DNA from 4 places in the Ectothiorhodospira variabilis genome. Region 3 is predicted to be linked to each of the others. Evidence: predicted binding sites of a transcription regulator. Region 3 holds the regulator's gene; each other region holds the start of a gene.
What was found. The regulator sigma-54, encoded in region 3, starts transcription at its own class of promoters, with help from an activator protein. The targets are predictions, from matches to a motif close to TGGCANGNTNCNTGCTT.

Region 1 (4,852 bases), on a different contig from region 3:
TATTCACGGCGTCCCGCCGTAAGGAACACCCCCCTCGGAAGGGCCTGCCCCGATGCCAAACCCAGGTGCTCATGCCAGATGCGCCCTTCGCGGCCAAGGGCCGCTCCCACATGGAACGGGATTCCACGGGTATGGTGCAAGGCCGGTTACTGTCCCGCCCCAACATGAGGCATGCTACCCTGGCATGCACTATCCTGGTGCAGGCCGGTGACCCCATTTCGGGCAGACCGCCCCGCTCAGGCCCATATTTCGACCACTCACACCATGGCACGGTCCATGCATCATCCCGACCGAACGTTTTTCAACGCCCCTGCCGACTGATCAGTGGGCAACCCATTTCAAAGTGGCAATCATTCAAGTCCCTGGAGGAGCACGCATGTCAGCAAGCGACGTACTCAACATGATCAAGGAACACGACGTGAAATTCGTCGACTTCCGTTTCGTGGACAGCCGCGGCAAGGAGCAGCACGTCTCCGTCCCCGCCCACACCATCGACGAGGACGTACTGGAAAGCGGCAAGATGTTCGACGGCTCCTCCATCTCCGGCTGGAAGGGCATCAACGAATCGGACATGATCCTCATGCCCGATACCGAAAGCGCTGTCATGGATCCCTTCTTCGACGAGCCCACCCTGAACCTGCGCTGCCAGGTGGTGGAACCGACCACCATGCAGGGCTATGACCGCTGCCCCCGCTCCCTGGCTCAGCGCGCCGAGGCCTATCTGGCCAGCACCGGCATCGCTGACGGCTGCATGTTCGGCCCGGAGAACGAATTCTTCGTCTTCGACGACATCAAGTGGGGCACCTCCATCCAGAACTGCTTCTTCCAGATCGACTCCGACGAGGCCAGCTGGAACTCGGAAAAGGTCTTTGAAGACGGCAACATCGGCCACCGCCCCACCGTGAAGGGCGGCTACTTCCCGGTACCGCCGGTGGACAGCCTGCAGGATCTGCGCTCCGCCATGTGCATGGCCCTGGAAGAAATGGGCCTGACCACCGAGGTGCACCACCACGAAGTGGCCACTGCCGGCCAGTGCGAGATCGGCGTGGGTGCTGCCTCCCTCACCCGCAAGGCCGACGAGGTACTGATCCTCAAGTATGTGGTGCAGAACGTGGCCCACAACTACGGCAAGACCGCCACCTTCATGCCCAAGCCCCTGGTGGGTGACAACGGCAGCGGCATGCACGTGCACATGTCCCTGTCCAAGGACGGCCAGAACCTGTTCGCCGGCGACAAGTACGGCGGCCTGTCCGAAACGGCCCTGTACTATGTGGGCGGCATCATCAAGCATGCCCGCGCCCTGAACGCCTTCACCAACCCCTCCACCAACAGCTACAAGCGTCTGGTGCCCGGCTTCGAGGCCCCGGTCATGCTGGCCTACTCCGCCCGCAACCGTTCTGCTTCCATCCGGATTCCGTGGGTGTCCAGCCCCAAGGCCCGCCGCATCGAGGTGCGCTTCCCCGACTCCACCGCCAACCCCTACCTGGCCTTTGCTGCCATGCTGATGGCTGGCCTGGACGGCATCCAGAACAAGATCCACCCGGGCGAAGCCATGGACAAGAACCTGTACGACCTGCCCCCGGAAGAGGAAAAGCAGATCCCGCAGGTCTGCGCCTCCCTGGAACAGGCCCTGGACGCACTGGACAAGGACCGCGAGTTCCTGACCGCTGGCGGCGTTTTCACCGACGACATGCTCGACGCCTACATCGACCTGAAGATGGAAGAGGTCACCCGCATGCGCATGACCACCCACCCGGTGGAATTCGACATGTACTACAGCCTGTGATCACCTGACCCCTGAGGTCATCGTGATTCAGTAAGGAGCCCCCGGCAACGCCGGGGGCTCTTTTCTTTGGGCGCTTGTCCGTCCAGCACCCCTGCGGTATCGTCAAGTCATGAACGCGCGCCTGACCACCCTGCTCCTGCTGCTCACCCTGGCCGCACCGGCAATGGCTGAGGTGTATCGCTGGACCGATGATCAGGGCAACACGGTCTTTGGCGATACCCCCCCCGATGGCGTGGACGCCACTCCCATGAACGTGCGCAGCCCCACCGTGACGCCGGGCTTGCCGAACGCCCGCGAGATCCTGGAGCGCCCCACCCCGCGCGAAGAGGCACAGGCGCGGGAACAGGCACGAAGCGCCGGCTACACCGGCATCAGCATCGCCAGCCCCGGCGATGATGACGTGGTGCGCACCAATCTGGGCGAGGTGAATGTGTCGGTCCAGGTGGACCCGGAACTTCAGTCCGACCAGGGCCACCGGGTGCGGATTGTCCTGGATGGTCAAACCGCCGCCGTGGGCGAGTCCACCCGATTCACCCTGGAGGAGGTCACACCGGGCACCCACACCCTGAGGGCCGAAATCCTGGACAGCAACGACCGGACGCTGAAGGCTTCCGAGGAGAGCACTTTCCACCTGCTACGCACCACGGTGCGACAGCAGACCCGACCCGGTGGAAACTGAGCCCGCCCCCCTCTCCCGCGCCTGGCGCTGGAACCCTTGCCGCGTGGCTACCTGCCTGAAACCGCCCTCACCTTCCAAGCTTCGCCCCTGCACATGGCAGGCGGACCTGGCCTGCACCATAATAGTGCATAGGCGCGTGCGCCCGGAGCCATACGCACCATCTTCGTGATCTTTGCCCGCACCCGAAAATGGCGCCACGCCTCGCTCCGGGGTCGGGCCACGCCCGATCACGGTGCATGCATCCATGCTGGTTCGGTTTTTGCAAAAGGAAAAGCCATATGCCCCAGGATCACACACTGCACCGACATCTGCTGGAGAACCTGACCACTGCCATCCTGGTGGCGGATGAACGACTGCGGCTGCATTTCATGAACCCCGCGGCCGAAATGCTCATGGAGATCAGCCTCAACCGCGTGCGCGGCCTGCCCATGGGCGACCTGTTCCGGGAGGACGAAACGCTGCTGGTCAGCCTGCAGCAGTCACTGAACACAGGGCATCCCTTCACCGAACGGGAACGCCTCCTGGCGCTGCACTTCGAGCGGGAGGTCACGGTGGACATCACCGTATCGCCCATCTCCGAGCCCGGCAGTCCGCGGCGCCTGCTGATCGAGCTGGTGCAGGTGGACCGCCAACTGCGGATCACACGGGAAGAACAACTTCTCAATCAGCAGTCTGCCTCGCGGGCCCTGCTTCGCGGCCTGGCTCACGAGATCAAGAACCCCCTGGGCGGCCTGCGGGGAGCCGCGCAGTTGCTTGAACGGGAACTACCCGACCCGGAGCTGCAGGAGTACACCCGCATCATCATTGGCGAAGCCGACCGGCTACAGAACCTGGTGAACCGCATGCTCGGTCCCAACAACCTGCCCCAGCGCCAGCACCAGAACATCCACAAGGCGCTGGAGCACGTGCGCAACCTGGTGAGCGTGGAGGCCCCCGAAGGTGTTCTGATATGCACGGACTATGACCCCAGCATTCCCGACGTCAACGCTGATCAGGACATGCTCATCCAGTCCATCCTCAACATTGTCCGCAACGCAGTGCAGGCTGTGGGCGAAGAGGGTGTCGTGCGACTACGCAGCCGCGTGCTGCGTCAGTACACCATCGGCCAGGTCCGCCACAAGCTGGTGGCCCTGATACAGGTGATCGACCATGGCCCCGGCATCAGTGAGGAGGTTCGCGAACGCATCTTCTTTCCCATGGTCTCGGGCCGGGACGGAGGCACGGGACTGGGCCTGTCCATCGCGCAATCCCTGATCAACCAGCACGGCGGGCTGATCGAGTGCACCTCCCGCCCCGGCCAGACCGTATTTTCCCTGCTGCTACCCGTGGAGTTGAAGGATGACTAATCGAGAGCATATCTGGGTCATTGATGACGATCGCTCGATTCGCTGGGTCCTGGAACGCACCTTGAGCCGCGCGGGCATCGAAGTCACATCCTTTGCCTCCGCCGCCGAGGCCCTGCAGGCCCTGGAACAGGACGTGCCCGACGCCCTGATGACCGACATCCGCATGCCGGGCATGGATGGACTGGAGATGCTGGGAAGACTGCAGCGGGATCACCCCGAGCTGCCAGTCATCATCATGACCGCCCATTCCGACCTGGAGAGCGCCGTTTCTGCCTACCAGGGCGGTGCCTTCGAGTACCTGCCCAAGCCCTTCGATGTGGACGATGCGGTCTCCCTGGTGCGTCGAGCCTGCCAACTGCGCAGGGAACGTGGACGCGATGCCCCCGAGGACACGGAAAAAACACCGGAGATCATCGGCGAGGCCCCCGCCATGCAGGAGGTGTTCCGCGCCATCGGGCGCTTGTCCCGATCCAACATCACCGTACTCATCAACGGAGAATCCGGCACGGGCAAGGAGCTGGTGGCGCACGCCCTGCACCGCCACAGCCCCCGTGCACACATGCCCTTCATTGCCCTGAACACCGCCGCCATCCCCAAGGATCTGCTGGAATCCGAGCTCTTTGGCCACGAAAAGGGGGCCTTTACCGGCGCTCAGAGCGCCCGGCGGGGGCGCTTCGAGCAGGCCGATGGTGGCACCCTGTTCCTGGACGAGATCGGTGACATGCCCGCCGAATTGCAAACACGGCTGCTGCGGGTGCTGGCGGATGGGGAATTCTATCGTGTGGGGGGGCATCTGCCGGTCAAGGTGGATGTACGTATCATCGCCGCCACCCACCAGAACCTGGATTCCCGGGTCAAGGACGGCCTGTTCCGGGAAGATCTGTTTCACCGCCTGAACGTGATCCGCATCCACGTCCCCTCCTTGCGGGAACGCCGCCAGGACATCCCCCTGCTGCTCAATCACTTCCTGGGACTGGCAGCCTCGGAACTGAACGTGGAACGCAAGGTTCCCCTGGCTGAGGTGCAGGATTACCTGTCCAC
Region 2 (4,852 bases), on a different contig from region 3:
GAGACAACTCGATCATGTTGACCATGGCTTCCACCGTGTTCACATTGCTGCCTTCCAGCATCCCGGACTGCAGCCTCACCTGGGCATCCGCCGGCTCAATGGCACCGTCGGCGCGACGGAACAGGCCATCCTCCCCGCGCTCCAGATCCTGACCATTCGGGTTCACCAGCTTCACGCGGCCCACTTCGGCCAGGACATTGGGTTCCTGTCCCAGCGGACGCACACTGATGGTGCCGTCGCCGCCGATCAGGATGGTCTCGGATGGTGGAATGGCGATGGGCCCGTCATCCCCCAGGACCGGTCGCCCATCTGCGGTGGTCAACAGGCCCACGGCATCCACCTGCAGATTACCGGCCCGGGTAAAGGCCTCATTGCCATCCACCCCCTGCACCGCGATCCAGCCGTCGCCCTGCACAGCCACGTCCAGGTCGCGACCGGTGGAGATCTGCGGCCCGTGGGCAAAATCGGCGCGCATGGATTCCAGCTGGACGTAATCCCGGCTGTCGTACACCGGGCCGCGCATGGGGTGATTGATGAACGCCTCCAGGTTCTTCTTGAAACCGGTGGTGCTGGCATTGGCCAGGTTGTGGCTGTTCACCTCCTGGGAATGCGCCGCCTCCCGGGCACCGGTCATGGCGATGTAGAGCATGCGGTCCATGATGAGGCCTTACCCTTTCCGTTTACCGGAGGTTGATGATGGTCTGGGTGATGGTGTCGGCGGTGCTGATCACCTGGGCATTCGCCTGGAAATTCCGCTGGGCGGTGATCAGGTTGACCAGTTGTTCGGCGATATTGACGTTGGAGTTTTCGAAGGCACCGCCTTGAATCAGGCCGAAACCTGTCTCGCCAGCGCCGCCCATCAAGGCTTGACCGGATGAAGAGGTTTCCACCCAATTGGTACCGCCCACCGGCTGCAAGCCCTGCGGGTTATCGAAATTGGCGATGGCCACTTGGCCCAACGAGCGGTTGACACCGTTGGTGAATCTCGCGAAGACGGTGCCATCGGAGTCCACATCCACATCAATGAGCTGCCCAGGAGCAAACCCGTCTTGATTCAGACGACTGACGCCGAAGCGATCGCCATAGAGGGTGGTTTCGGTGAAATCAACATTGATGTTCAGCGGTTCTGCTGCCCCATTCTCCGGATCAAAACTTATTTCGAGGGGAGTACTCGCATCTAAATCCAATGTTCCTTCCGGAGTAAAAACAAGCTCACCCGCCGTTGCACCATCACCATCTATACCATCTATGGGCTGGTCGCCCTTGAAGGCGCGGACAGCCCACTCGCTATCACCAGTGCGCTGAAAAAACAAAGACACCGTATGCTCTCCCCCCCGGGAATCATAAACAGTCAGGGAGGTGGACTCGTTGTACGTGTCTGGTTCGCTGGGTTCAATGTCAACGGATGGATCGTTGTCAGGGTCAGGTGGGATGGTAGGTGCAGCCGCACTAAGATTCATCAAAGCCTCAATCTCGGAGGTAGCGCGCGGCTCTGCTTCTCCTGTGGTCACACGAATTTCATTCAACTCGCCACTTCGTACCCCGGGGGGATATCCCATCAAATTCTGCCCGGCGGAATTGACAATAAAGCCATCCTTATCGACCAGAAACTGCCCTGCGCGGGTGTACTCACGGACGTCGTCACGCTCGACCACGAAAAAACCGCGACCATTCAGGGCAAGGTCCAGATTGTTGTCGGTAAACTCAAGATCTCCCTGATTGAACTGCTGAGAGACAGCCGCCAGATTCACACCGCTGCCGGTGGCCAGACGCGACACCCCGGTGTATGACAAGGCAAACACGTCGGCAAACTCCGCCCGGGAGCCTTTGAAGCCGGCGGTGGATGAGTTGGAAATATTGTGCCCGGTCACCTCCAGATCTTTGGAGGCCGCGTTGATTCCGGTGAGTCCTATGTTGAAAGACGGCATGATCTAACCCTCAAGTTGTTTGTGCTTCACTGGCCGCAGGCCCTAGCCAATGCGTCGTACCTGGGAGAAATCCATCTCCCCGAAACCTTCAATCTGCAGTTTGATGCCGCCGTTTCTCTGATCCGTGCGCACACTCTCCACACGTGCGTTCAACAGCAATTCAGGCTGCTCACTGCTGCCATCCCGCACCGCATTGGCACGAAATTCATACACACCCGGCGGTGCCCGCTCTCCCTGGTCCGTCATGCCATCCCAATGGAATGACTGCATGCCCGAGGCCTGAGCCCCCATGGGTATGCGCCTGACCAGCGCCCCGGCCGCATCATAGATTCCCACGGTCACATTCTCGGCAGAGGACTTGAGGTCCAGCGCGCCACGCACGCCCCCCTCGTGACCCATTGCTGCCATATCCACCGGCACCAGCACCTCCCGATCCACCAGACTCGCCGCCTGCAGGGTCTGGGACGACTGAACCGACTTGGCGATGCTCTCGAAAGACTTCTGCAACTCACCGATGCCGTTCACCGTGCCGAACTGGGCGATCTGCCCCAGAAAGTCACCGTTCTCCATGGGTTCGAAGGGGTCCTGATTCTGCAGCTGGGTGATCATGAGCTTGAAGAACTCCTCCTGCCCCAACTCGTCACGCTTGCCCGTGTTCGCCTTACTGGAGTTTGTCGACGCCAGCCCCAGGCCCTCCAGCATGTTCAAATCAACGCTCATGGCTCATACCTCCTCAGCCCTGCCCCAACTGCAGCGTGCGCAATAGCAACTGCTTGGTGGTGTTCATCACTTCCACATTGTTCTCGTAACTGCGCGAAGCCGAGATCATGTTGGCCATCTCATCCACCATGTTCACGTTGGGCATGAATACATACCCATCCTCGTTGGCCTGAGGATGATGGGGTTCATACTTCACCCGCGCAGGCGCATCGCTCTCGACGATGTCCATCACGCGAACGGGCATGGTGGAGTTGTTGCCTGGATTGAGTTGATCCATCACCGTCTGGAACACCGGCTGCTTGGAGCGGTAGGCCCCTTCCTCGGTGGTGCTGGCCACCTGGGCATTGGCCATGTTGCTGGCAATGGTGTTGAGCCTCACGGACTGGGCGCTTAGCGCCGAGCCGGATACATCAAAGACCTTGAACATGTTGCTCATGATTCAATTCCCCCGGCCTACTCGCCGCCCCGGAAGGCGTTGCGCAGACCCGTAAACTTGTCACCCAGAAAATCCAGGCTCGCCTGGTATTGAACAGCGTTCTCGGCAAAGGCTGCCTGCTCCAGCTGCGGATCCACCGTATTGCCATCCAGGGAGGGTTGGTTGGGCACCCGGTACATGGCCTCGCCCATGCCGCCCGCACCGCCCGTTGCATCCAGGTGAGCCGCGTGGGTGCGACGCATGGACAACTGATCCGGTTGGTGCTGTTGCTTGAGCACCTGGCGGAAGTCCAGATCGCGGGCCTTGTAGTTGGGGGTGTCGGCATTGGCGATATTGGATGCAAGCAGCTCCATGCGCCTTGAACGCACCTGTAGCGCTGCATCGTGAATACCCAGGGCGTTATCAAATGAGAGCGGCATGATCTTCGACCTCAAGAAAATCTCTTGTCAGTCGAAATGCAATCCGCGTGCCATACGCGAATTTGGATTCGCTTCAGATACTTGGAGGGAGGGAAAAACCAGAAAGAGAGGGCAATCCGGCAACAACCCGCCGTTGGGAGCCGTTGCGAAGCAAGCAGAGTCGAAAGTTTGACGCTACGGGGAGATCACTTCTTCAGGCGATACACCACACCGGGGTTGCAACGCACCATCTCGAAGGCATCGGAATAATTGGCCATGGACTCCGAGGCCCCCAGAAACAGGTAGCCACCCGGATTGAGGATCTGGGAGATGCGCTTGAGGATGGTCCGCTTGGACTCCAGAGAGAAGTAGATCAGCACGTTACGACAGAAGACGATATCAAACCGACCCATGGTGCTGTAGTTGTCCAGGAGATTGAACTCCCGGTAGCTGACGCGGGCCTTGATGTCCGGCTTCACTTCCCAGCGATCGCCTTTTTGAATGAAGAACCGATTACGACGATCAAGCGACAGCCCCCGGGCCACGGCCAGGGAGTCGTAGCTGGCCTCCTTGGCCTCGCGCAGCACAGCACCGGAGATGTCCGTACCCAGGATCTGCACGTCCCGGAGACTACCGGGCCGCGACTGCAGGTACTCGCTGGTGGCCATGCTGATGGAATAGGGCTCCTGGCCGGAGGAACAGGCGGCGCACCAGATGCGCACCGTGGAGCCCGGGGATTTCTTGGCCAGTTCCGGGTAGATCTGATTCTTCAGGATCTCGAAGGGGAAGACATCACGAAACCAGTAGGTTTCGTTGGTCGTCATGGCCTCGATCACCCGCTCGCGCAAGCCTGAGCGGCCCCCGCGCTTGAGGAGCTTGAGCAATTCACTGACCGAGGAGACCGAGAACTCCTTCATCAACCGGGACAACCGGCTGGTTACCAGATAATGCTTGTTGTCTCCCAGTACAAGTCCGCAGGACCGCTCAAGAAAGATCTTGAAGTCCTCGTAATCCTGGGGTTCGATCGGGCCTGATGACAAGATTCTGGTGCTTCCCGGTTAATGGATTTTGCCTGCCTCCGGCCATGAACCGGAACGCGCATTATACCCGCAAAACAAGCCCACAGGCGGCAACGGGTTGCCGCCTGTGGCATTCCCCTGCCCTGCCCCCCCCCCCGTTATTGACCGACCTCTTCGGGCTGCAGGTGGCTGAGCACCGCCTCGGCCAGTTCGTCCGGGCTGAACTTGGGCAGAAATCGATTGGCCCCCGCCTGACGCACCATGGCCTCGTTGAAGGTACCACTCAGGGAGGAATGTAACAGGACGTACAGTCCCGACAACTCCGGCAGCTGACGGATCTCCGAAGATAAG
Region 3 (4,852 bases):
CGGGGTCAGTCTCTCCGGTGGCGAACGACGGCGCGTGGAGATCGCCCGTGCCCTGGCCACCGAACCGGCCTTCATCCTTCTGGACGAACCCTTCGCCGGCGTGGACCCCATCTCGGTGATCGAGATCCAGCGGATCATCACCCATCTCACGTCACGGAACATCGGCGTACTGATCACCGACCACAACGTGCGCGAGACCCTGGGCATCTGCAACCGGGCCTACATCCTCAGTGGCGGGCACATCATCAGCCAGGGCGCGCCGGAAGACGTACTGGCCGACCCGCAGGTCCGCCGCGTCTATCTGGGGGAGAACTTCCGCCTGTGAAGCCAAGCCCCCCCGTTCAGCATGCGGTTTTCGGGACATGGGTCCCATTTTTGCTGGCACACCGTATAATCTCCCCTGAAAGCATCATTTACGCCGGGGGCCTGCCCCCGCCTTCATCATCAGGCATCAAAGACCCGGGCCCCGGCCCGATGGCGCACATCGTGCTATGTTGAAACCGTCCGTCCAGCTCCGGCTGGGTCAAAACCTGACCATGACCCCCCAGCTGCAGCAGGCCATTCGCCTGCTGCAGCTCTCGACGCTGGAATTGCAGGCCCAGATCCAGGAGACCCTGGAAACCAACCCCATGCTCGAGGCCGTGGAGGGCACGGAGGCCGATCAGGAGACCGCCAGCGAGGAGCCTCGCGAGCAGGAGCAGGCCGAAACCTCCGAGGCAGCAGAAGCAGCGGAGGCCGCCGCCGAGACGGAAGGCAACGCCGACGGCAGTCAGGAGCAGATCCCCGACGAATTACCGGTGGACAGCAACTGGGACGACATCTACGATGTGCCCCCTTCCAGCGCCGGACAGTCGGACCACGACGGGCGAGACCTTTTCGAGAACCAGACCGGCCCCTCGGAAAGCCTGCATGAACACCTCATGTGGCAAGTGCACCTGTCGTCCATGAGTGAGCGTGACCGGGCCATTGCCTTGACCATCATCGATTCCATTAACGAAGACGGCTATCTGGCCGAACCCATCGAGCAGATCCATGCAACCCTGGCCACGGACCGGGAAATGGACCTGGAACTGGATGAGGTGGAAGCCGTACTGAACATGGTTCAGCACCTGGACCCGGTGGGCGTGGGCGCACGTGACCTGGCCGAGTGCCTGACCCTGCAACTGGCTCAGTTCCCGGAGGACACCCCCTGGCTGGCCGAGGCCCGCGCCCTGGCCCGCGAACACCTGGATGCCCTGGGTGCGCGTGACTACAAGGGCGTGCAGCGGCGCCTGGGGCTGGATGATGGCGAGTTGCAGCAGGTGATCGCCCTGATCCAGACACTGAACCCGCGCCCGGGCGGGCTCATCAGCAGCAGTTCGCCCGAATACATCATCCCTGATGTGTTCGTGCGCAAGCGCGAAGGCCGCTGGCAGGTGGAGCTCAACCCGGAAATCGCGCCGCGCTTGCGGGTGAACCCCCTGTATGCCAGTTTCGTGCGCCGCGCCGATTCCAGCCAGGACAACACCTACATGCGCAACAGCCTCCAGGAGGCACGCTGGTTCATCAAGAGCCTGCAAAGCCGCAACGAAACGCTGCTGCGGGTGGGCACAGCCATCGTGGAGCACCAGCGTGCCTTCCTGGAATACGGTGACGAGGCCATGAAACCCCTGGTGCTGCGCGATATCGCCGAGCAACTAGAGATGCATGAGTCCACCATCTCCCGGGTGACCACCCAAAAATTCATGCATACCCCCCGGGGCATCTACGAATTCAAGTATTTCTTTTCCAGCCACGTGGGCACGGCCGACGGCGGTGAGTGTTCAGCCACCGCGATACGCGCCATGATCCGCAAGCTGGTTGCCGAGGAGCCCCAGGGCAAACCCATGAGTGACAGCAAGATCGCCCAGGTCCTGGTGGATCGCGGCATTCATGTGGCACGACGCACGGTCGCCAAGTACCGTGAGGCCATGTCCATTCCGCCATCCAACGAACGCAAGCGGCTCGTTTGAAGCAAACCCACGCAGCCGTCCTGATCATTACCCATCCCTATCCATTCCCAAGGAGTCATCTCATGCAGATCAACCTCACCGGTCATCACGTCGACCTGACCGACGCTCTGCGCAACTACGTCAACGAGAAGTTCGAGCGCCTGGAGCGGCATTTTGACAACGTCATCGACGTGCATGTGATCCTGACCGTGGAGAAGCTGCAGCAAAAGGCCGAGAGCAACCTGTTGCTCAGCGGTAACAGCATCCATGCCGAGGCCACGCATACGGACATGTACGCCGCCATCGACGCCCTGGTGGACAAACTGGATCGCCAGGTGGTGAAGCACAAGGAGAAGCTCAAGGACCACCACCGGGCGGAAGGCTCCCACCGCAACCACATCGAGTGAGCGTTTCATGAACATCGGTGATCTTCTCGCCCCTGAGCGGGTGCACTGCCAGACGGACGTGAGCAGCAAGAAACGTGCGCTGGAGATGCTGGGCGAGATGCTCTCCAATCATCTACCCAAGCTCACCCAGGGCGAGATCTTCGACAGCCTGCTGGCCCGGGAGCGCCTGGGCAGCACGGGCCTGGGGCATGGCGTGGCCATCCCCCACGGTCGACTGGCCGGCGCCAGCGAGGCCTGTGCCGCGCTGCTCAAGCTGGAAAAGGGCGTCGACTACGATGCCCCCGACAGTGAGCCGGTGGACATCCTGTTCGCGCTGGTGGTGCCGGCAGACTGCACGGACGAGCATCTCCAGATCCTCGCGTTGCTGGCAAGGATGTTCTCCGATCCGGAGACGCTGGCCCGGCTGCGCAGCACCTCCGGTCCTTCGGACCTGCTGACTCTGGTGCGGGAATGGGACACCGAAGCCCCGGGATGAGCCCATGACCGACTCGCTCACCGTCAGCAACATCATGGAGGTCATGGAGGAGCGCCTGGGCCTCACCTGGGTGGCGGGTACTCAGGGGGGTGGCCGGAGCATATCGCACCGGTCCACCCCCCATGGCAGTCCGTCCCTGGTGGGTCACCTGAACATCATCCACCCCAACCAGATCCAGGTACTGGGGAATGATGAGATGCGCTACCTGTGGTCGCTGCGCAAGAACTCCCAGCGAGACATTCTGGAGCAATTGTGCAGCGGCGCCTCCTCCATGCTGATCGTGACCGATAACCTGGAGCCCCTCCCGGAGCTGCGCACCCTGTCGGAGCGCCAGTCGGTGCCGCTGCTGCGCACCGCCCTGCCCAGCCATGAGCTGATCAATATCCTGCGTTACTTCTTCAGCAACAAGCTGGCGGAGACCACCACCCTGCACGGGGTGTTCATGGAAGTGCTGGGAATCGGGGTGCTCTTGACCGGCGATAGCGCCGTGGGAAAGAGCGAACTGGCCCTGGAGCTCATCAGCCGGGGCCACCGCCTGGTGGCGGACGATGCCCCGGAATTCGCCCGCATCGCCCCGGACATCCTGCGTGGCACCTGCCCGCCGGTGCTGGAGAATTTTCTCGAGGTGAGGGGGCTGGGCGTGCTCAATGTGAAGGCCATGTACGGCGATAGCGCCATCAAGAACAGCAAGTACCTGCGCCTGATCATCGATCTCAAGGATCAGGCCAAGGTGCAGGCCGAGGATATCGACCGCCTGCACGGGGTGCGCTACACCCGGGTGGTGCTGGGGCTGGAAATCCCGGTCATCACCCTGCCGGTCGCCCCGGGACGCAACCTGGCCGTCATGGTGGAAGGCGCGATTCGCAACCACCTGCTGCGCCTGCGCGGTTATTATGCCGGCGACGACCTGGCTGCCCGACAACGCAAGCAGATGCAGAGCGAAAGCCCATGAAGCTCATCATCGTCAGTGGCCTGTCCGGCTCCGGCAAGACCGTGGCCCTGCATGCCCTGGAGGATGCGGGCTATTACTGCATCGATAACCTGCACCTGGGCCTGCTCACAGCGGTGGTCGCGCAGCTGCGCAGCCCCCGCCTCACCCTGTACGACGAGGCCGCCGTGGGCATCGACGCCCGCAGCGGCATCGAGGAACTGGATCGTTTCGACACCATCGTCGAGGAGATCCGCGCCATGGGCGTGGATCTGCAGATCATCTTCCTCCAGGCAGAGGAGGAGACCCTGCTGCGACGCTTCAGCGAGACCCGTCGACGGCATCCCCTCACCCGCGACGGCGTGCCCTTGTGGGAGGCCATCCATCTGGAGCGCAAGCTGCTCTCCAATATCGCCAACCATGCCGATCTCGCCATCGACACCACCCGCACCAACGTGCACCAGCTGAGTCAGACGATCCGTGAGCGTGTGGAACAGGCCGCCGACCGGGGCATCTCCCTGCTGATCCAGTCCTTCGGTTTCAAGCATGGCGCACCAGTGGACTCGGATTTTGTCTTCGATGTACGCTGTCTTCCCAACCCTCACTGGGAACCGCTGCTGCGCGGCCTTACCGGCCGTGACGAGGAAGTGGCCCGATTCCTGGACAATCACCCCATGGTGGAGGAGATGTTTGCCTCGTTGCGCGACTTCCTGACCACCTGGATCCCGCGATTCGAGGGTGAAAACCGCTCATACCTGACCGTATCCATTGGTTGCACTGGCGGGCAGCATCGCTCAGTCTATCTAGCGGAGAGACTGGCGGAACATTTCCGCGGCCTCAGGGGCGAGGCGGTGAGCACCCGTCACCGTGAACTTTCCTGATCCTTGAACCGGGATGCCAGCATGTCCGTCGGACTCATGATCATTACACACAATCACATCGGGGAAGACCTGCTCAACACGGCGCGTTCCATGATGGGCACCATCCCGCTGGAAACGTACTGCCTGGCGGTCTCCCAGTCCGGTGACCCGGACATCCTCCTGGGCAAGGCCATCGATGCCTATCATCGACT
Region 4 (4,852 bases), on a different contig from region 3:
GCCGGTCTGGGTCTCCCCCAGCACGGTGGCCCCGGTCATGGCGTCGGGGATGGCTGCCAGACCAAAGGTGATGGCCAGCCCTTCGATGAAGCCGGGTGAGCCTTCCGCGAACATGGGCTGGGGCGTCACCCAGGTGGTCATCTCCAGGGGGAAGGACACCAGCAGGGCCACCCGGGCCAGCATGGCCGGGTTGAACAGGTTCTGCCCCAGGCCGCCGAACACGTGCTTGCCCACCACAATGGCAAAGCCGGCCCCCAGCACGGCGATCCACCAGGGCGCCCAGGGTGGCAGGGTCAGGGCCAGCAGTAGGCCGGTGAGCAGGGCCGAGCCATCCATGAGAAAGGGCGTGACCGGGCGCTTGGCGATGCGCAGGCTGATCACCTCGAAGGCGATGGCCGCCAGCACGGTGATCAGCAAAAGGTTCAGGGCCGGCCAGCCAAACAGATACACGCCAAAGGCCGTGGCGGGCAGCAGGGCCAGGATGACCCAGCCCATCTGGGTGGTTACGCCGCCGGGTGCGTGGGTGTGGGGTCCGCTGACGGGGGTCGTGGTGGTCATGGGTCAGGCCTCCGCCTTGTCCTTGTCGTTGGTGTTGGCGGGCACGGGGGTCTCCTTGGCCTGGGCCTGCTGGGCGCGCTTCTTCTTGGCCGCCTCCCGTTCTGCCTTCTTGCGGGCTGCCGCCTCGGCCTTGGCCTTGGCTTCGGCCTCCTGGCGGGCGCGTCGTTGCTGGGCCAGTTCCTTCAACTCCTCCTGGCGACGCTGCTGCTCGCGCCGATCCCCCAGCACGCCCTTGGCATGCTGGAAGTACTGCACCAGAGGGATATGGGAGGGGCACACGTAGGAGCAGGAGCCGCAGGCCACACAGTCCATCAGCCCGTAGGCTGCGGCGCCGTCCATGTCTTCGCTACGGATGCGTGAGGCCATCTCCAGGGGCATCAGGCCGCAGGGGCAGGCGGCCACGCAGCGCCCGCAGCGGATGCAGGGCATGGGGTCGTCGATGTTGATCTCGGCAGCGGTGAGGGCGATCACACCGTTGGTGCCCTTCACCACGGGCACCTGGGCATGGGGCATGATCTGTCCCATCATCGGGCCGCCCATGAGCAGCCGTGCCGGGGTCTCACGGGTGCCACCGCAATAGGCCAGAAGTTCTTCCACCCGGGTACCCAGAGGCACCTGCAGGTTCGCGGGTCGTTGCACCGCACCGCCGCCCACGGTGACGATGCGGCTCACCAGTGGCCGGCGCATGCGCACCGCGCGGTGTACTGCGTAGGCCGTGCCCACGTTGTGCACGATCACGCCGATGTCGGCGCCCAGTTTACCGGCGGGGATCTCCCGGCCAGTCACCGCCTTGATCATGTGTTTTTCCGAGCCCATGGGGTAGCGAGTGGGCACGGAAATGGCCTCCAGATGATCCATTTCGTAGAGGTGTTCCTGGAGGGCGGCCAGGGCCTCGGGCTTGTTGTCCTCCACCACGATCAGGGTATGCCGGGCGCCCAGGGCATGGCGCATGATGCGCACGCCATCGATGACCTCCTGGGTGCGTTCCCGCATCAGGCGGTCGTCGCAGGTGAGGTAGGGTTCGCATTCGGAGCCGTTGATCACCAGGGTGTCGATGGTGTGGCGACTGCCCAGGTTGAGCTTGATGGCAGCCGGGAAGGTGGCGCCGCCCATGCCCACCACACCCGCCTCCGCGACGCGCTGGGCGATCACTTCCGGCTCCAGGTTGAGGGCGTGCTCGGGCTCGGGTTCGTCCATCCAGCAGTCGTCGCCGTCGGGTTCGATGACGATGGTCTGCACCGGCAGGCCACTGGGATGTGGGGCCGGGTGGGGTTCCACGGCCACCACCGTGCCCGAGGTGGGGGCATGCACCGCCGCCGAAACAGGTCCGCTGCCGGCGGCGATCATCTCTCCCTTGAGCACCTTTTGGCCCGTCTGCACCCGGGGCTGGGCGGCAGCCCCGATGTGCTGCTGCACTGGCACATACAGGCGCTCGGGCAAGGGCAGGGTCTGAATGGGCAGGTGACTGGTGGCCTGCTTGCGGTCTTCCGGGTGCACGCCACCCTGGAATGCCCGGCGCTTGAAGAGGAATGAGAGCATGGCGGTCACCTCAGCGGGCTTCGGGTTTGGACCAGCGCCAGGTGCGCAGGGTGGGGGTTTCGGGTACCAGCACCAGACCATTGGTGGGGCACACGTCCACGCATTTGCCACAGCCGTTGCAGGCCTCGGTGAACACCGTGTGGATCTGTCGGTTGGCCCCCATGATGGCGTCGGTGGCGCACACCTTGTAACAGCGGGTGCAACCGTTGCACTGATCCTCCTTGATGCGCGCAAAGGCGGGTGCCTCCTCCTCCATGCCCGACAGATCCACGCTCACCGAGAGCTTGTCCGCCAGTTGCTGGGCCAGGGCCTTGCCGCCCGGTGGGCAGAGGGTCACGGGGGCCTCATGGGCGGCCAGGGCCTGGGCGGCACTGGAGCAACCGGGCAGGCCGCACTGGCCGCAGTTGGTGCCCGGCAGCATGTCCTCGATCTCATCGACCAAGGGGTCTTTTTCCACCTTCAGATACTTGGCGGCCATGCCCAGGGAATAACCCAGGAGCAGACCCATGGCGGTCAGGACAACGATGGCTGCGTACATGGTGTGATCTCCTGTTCGGGGGGCGTCAGGCGAAGTCGAGGCCGGCAAACCCCATGAAGCCCAGCGACAACAGCCCGGCGACAATGAAGGCAATGGGGGCACCAGCGAAGGCCGCCGGCACATTGTTCACGGCCAGGCGCTCGCGAAGACCGGCGAAGATGACCATCACCAGGGTGAAACCCAGGGCGGCACCGAACCCGAAGGTCACGCTTTGCAGAAAACCATGACCTTCCTGGATGTTGAGCAGGGCCACGCCGAGCACGGCGCAATTGGTGGTGATCAGCGGCAGAAAGATCCCCAGCACCCGATGCAGGGCCGCGCTGGTCTTGCGGATGACCAGTTCGGTGAACTGCACTACGGCGGCGATCACCAGGATGAAGGAGAGGATGCGCAGAAAGCCCAGATCAAGGGGCGCGAGCACGAAGTACTCCAGCAGCCAGCCGGCCACCGAGGCCAGGGTGAGCACGAAGGTGGTGGCCAGGCCCATGCTCAGGGCCGTATCCAGCTTGTTGGACACGCCCATGAAGGGGCACAGCCCCAGGAACTGCACCAGCACCACGTTGTTCACCAGGGCCGTGCCCAAAAGTAGCAGCATAAACTCCGTCACGGTGTTCACCTCGCTTGGATTGAGGGGGTATTTGCATCTTGCGTGCCAAGGGGTGATGCACTCTTTAGGCGCACCCTTTATGGGGATTTGCGGCGGGCGTGCACCATGATGGTGCAGTGGGTGCTGTGAGGATCGCGACAGGCAGAGCCGCCGGTTCACCTCGATGTGAGGTAACCGACAATGCCTCCACCGGGAGCCATGGGGCCTGAGGGCAGTATTCCGAGTGGGAGGGCGGTATCAGGGTGATGTATGGCCCGGCTTTTGCATTAGTGAAAGTCACACAGCTGCATCGCCACGAGACCTCGCCATGACCCGACCCCATCACCCGTTCCAACCGGCCAACGATCACACCATTCGCGTCGGCGAGGGCGCGTTGCCGGCACGGTTGTTCTTCGAGGCGGTGGAACAATCCTCCGTGGCCATCTCCATCACCGATGCCAAGGCCAACATCCTCTATGCCAACCCGGCCTTCACCCGGGTGACCGGTTATGAGGCATCGGAAGTCATGGGTGTGAATGAATCCCTGCTGTCGGATCGTCGCACGCCCAGTCTGGTGTACGAGACCCTCTGGGGTCGTTTGCGCCAACTCAAGCCCTGGACCGGGGTGCTGGTGAATCGTCGCAAGGATGGTCGGCGCTACCTGGCGGAACTGAGCATCGCTCCGGTGCTGGATGCCCGGGGCCATCTCACCCATTACCTGGGCATGCACCGGGATGTGACCGAAATGCATCAACTGGAAGAACAGGTGCGCAATCAAAAGGCCCTGATCGAGTCCGTGGTGGATGCCGAGCCGGTGGTCATCGCCCTGCTGGACGAATCGGGCCAGGTGGTGCTGGACAACCAGGAGTACAAGAAGCTGGCGGGGGACATGCGCGGCCAGGAACCCGCCGAGGCCTTCCTCTCTGCCCTCTCCGAAAGCATGGGGGAGGCCTTTGAGAAGGCCCGCAGCAGTGGCCAGGGTTTTGTGGATCACGAGGTGCAGTTCGATCCGGGCGCGGGTCATGCGCCCCGCTGGTTCTCCTGCTCGGGTACCTGGATTCGTGAGCGGGACAGCAGCGCCGATGCCTTTTTCGAACCCCGCAAGGTGGAATATCTCATGCTCGTGGCCAAGGAGGTCACCGAGCTCAAGCGCCAGCAGGAAGAGATGCGCATGAATGCCCTGAGGGCGCTCACCGCCGAGAGCGAACTGGTGGAAAGCATGCGCGAGACCCTGACCGGCGCCGTCTACCAGATGCAGGGTCCCGTCAACATGATCGCCGCCGCCACCCAGTTGCTGGAGCGGCGCCAGGGGGAAGGCACCGCCGATCCCCTGTTGAATGTCTTGCAGGAAGCCCTGGCGTCCGGCCGTCGTGCCCTTCAGACCCTGGAGAACTGCATCCCGGAGGAGCGGGACGAGGCCATCATCCCGGTGAACCTCAATGCCCTGCTGCGGGAGGTGCTGGGCCTGTCCACCCGTCGCTTGCTCACCTCCGGAGTGGTGGTGGACTGGGATCCGGCGCCAGTGTTGCCCAATGTACTGGGTCGGGAAGGGCGCCTGCGGGGGATGTTCAAGCAATTGGTGGACAACGCCCTGGACGCCCTGGATGACAGCGGCACCGGCCGCCGGGAGA

Region 1: a site for sigma-54 is predicted at 2,714-2,730, ahead of glnL (nitrogen regulation protein NR(II)). Genes of this name have one in related genera too.
Region 2: a site for sigma-54 is predicted at 3,540-3,556, ahead of flgB (flagellar basal body rod protein FlgB). Genes of this name have one in related genera too.
Region 4: a site for sigma-54 is predicted at 3,274-3,290, ahead of rsxA (electron transport complex subunit RsxA). Genes of this name have one in related genera too.

What each region holds. Positions count from the first base shown of each region.
Region 1 covers NZ_JAJNAO010000001.1:417,757-422,608, reverse strand. The annotation lists gene glnA (glutamate--ammonia ligase) at 377-1,786, shown strand; gene LPW30_RS01890 (DUF4124 domain-containing protein) at 1,896-2,465, shown strand; gene glnL (nitrogen regulation protein NR(II)) at 2,744-3,811, shown strand; gene ntrC (nitrogen regulation protein NR(I)) at 3,804-4,852, shown strand, end outside.
Region 2 covers NZ_JAJNAO010000003.1:199,506-204,357, reverse strand. The annotation lists gene LPW30_RS05775 (flagellar basal body rod protein FlgF) at 1-658, opposite strand, end outside; gene flgE (flagellar hook protein FlgE) at 681-1,928, opposite strand; gene LPW30_RS05765 (flagellar hook assembly protein FlgD) at 1,971-2,648, opposite strand; gene flgC (flagellar basal body rod protein FlgC) at 2,662-3,084, opposite strand; gene flgB (flagellar basal body rod protein FlgB) at 3,102-3,503, opposite strand; gene LPW30_RS05750 (CheR family methyltransferase) at 3,689-4,525, opposite strand; gene LPW30_RS05745 (chemotaxis protein) at 4,660-4,852, opposite strand, start outside.
Region 3 covers NZ_JAJNAO010000002.1:187,277-192,128, forward strand. The annotation lists gene lptB (LPS export ABC transporter ATP-binding protein) at 1-325, shown strand, start outside; gene LPW30_RS03505 (RNA polymerase factor sigma-54) at 492-1,991, shown strand; gene hpf (ribosome hibernation-promoting factor, HPF/YfiA family) at 2,054-2,377, shown strand; gene LPW30_RS03515 (PTS sugar transporter subunit IIA) at 2,385-2,852, shown strand; gene hprK (HPr(Ser) kinase/phosphatase) at 2,857-3,804, shown strand; gene rapZ (RNase adapter RapZ) at 3,801-4,661, shown strand; gene LPW30_RS03530 (PTS sugar transporter subunit IIA) at 4,683-4,852, shown strand, end outside.
Region 4 covers NZ_JAJNAO010000008.1:27,515-32,366, forward strand. The annotation lists gene LPW30_RS09625 (RnfABCDGE type electron transport complex subunit D) at 1-558, opposite strand, end outside; gene rsxC (electron transport complex subunit RsxC) at 562-2,097, opposite strand; gene LPW30_RS09635 (RnfABCDGE type electron transport complex subunit B) at 2,108-2,635, opposite strand; gene rsxA (electron transport complex subunit RsxA) at 2,661-3,230, opposite strand; gene nifL (nitrogen fixation negative regulator NifL) at 3,550-4,852, shown strand, end outside.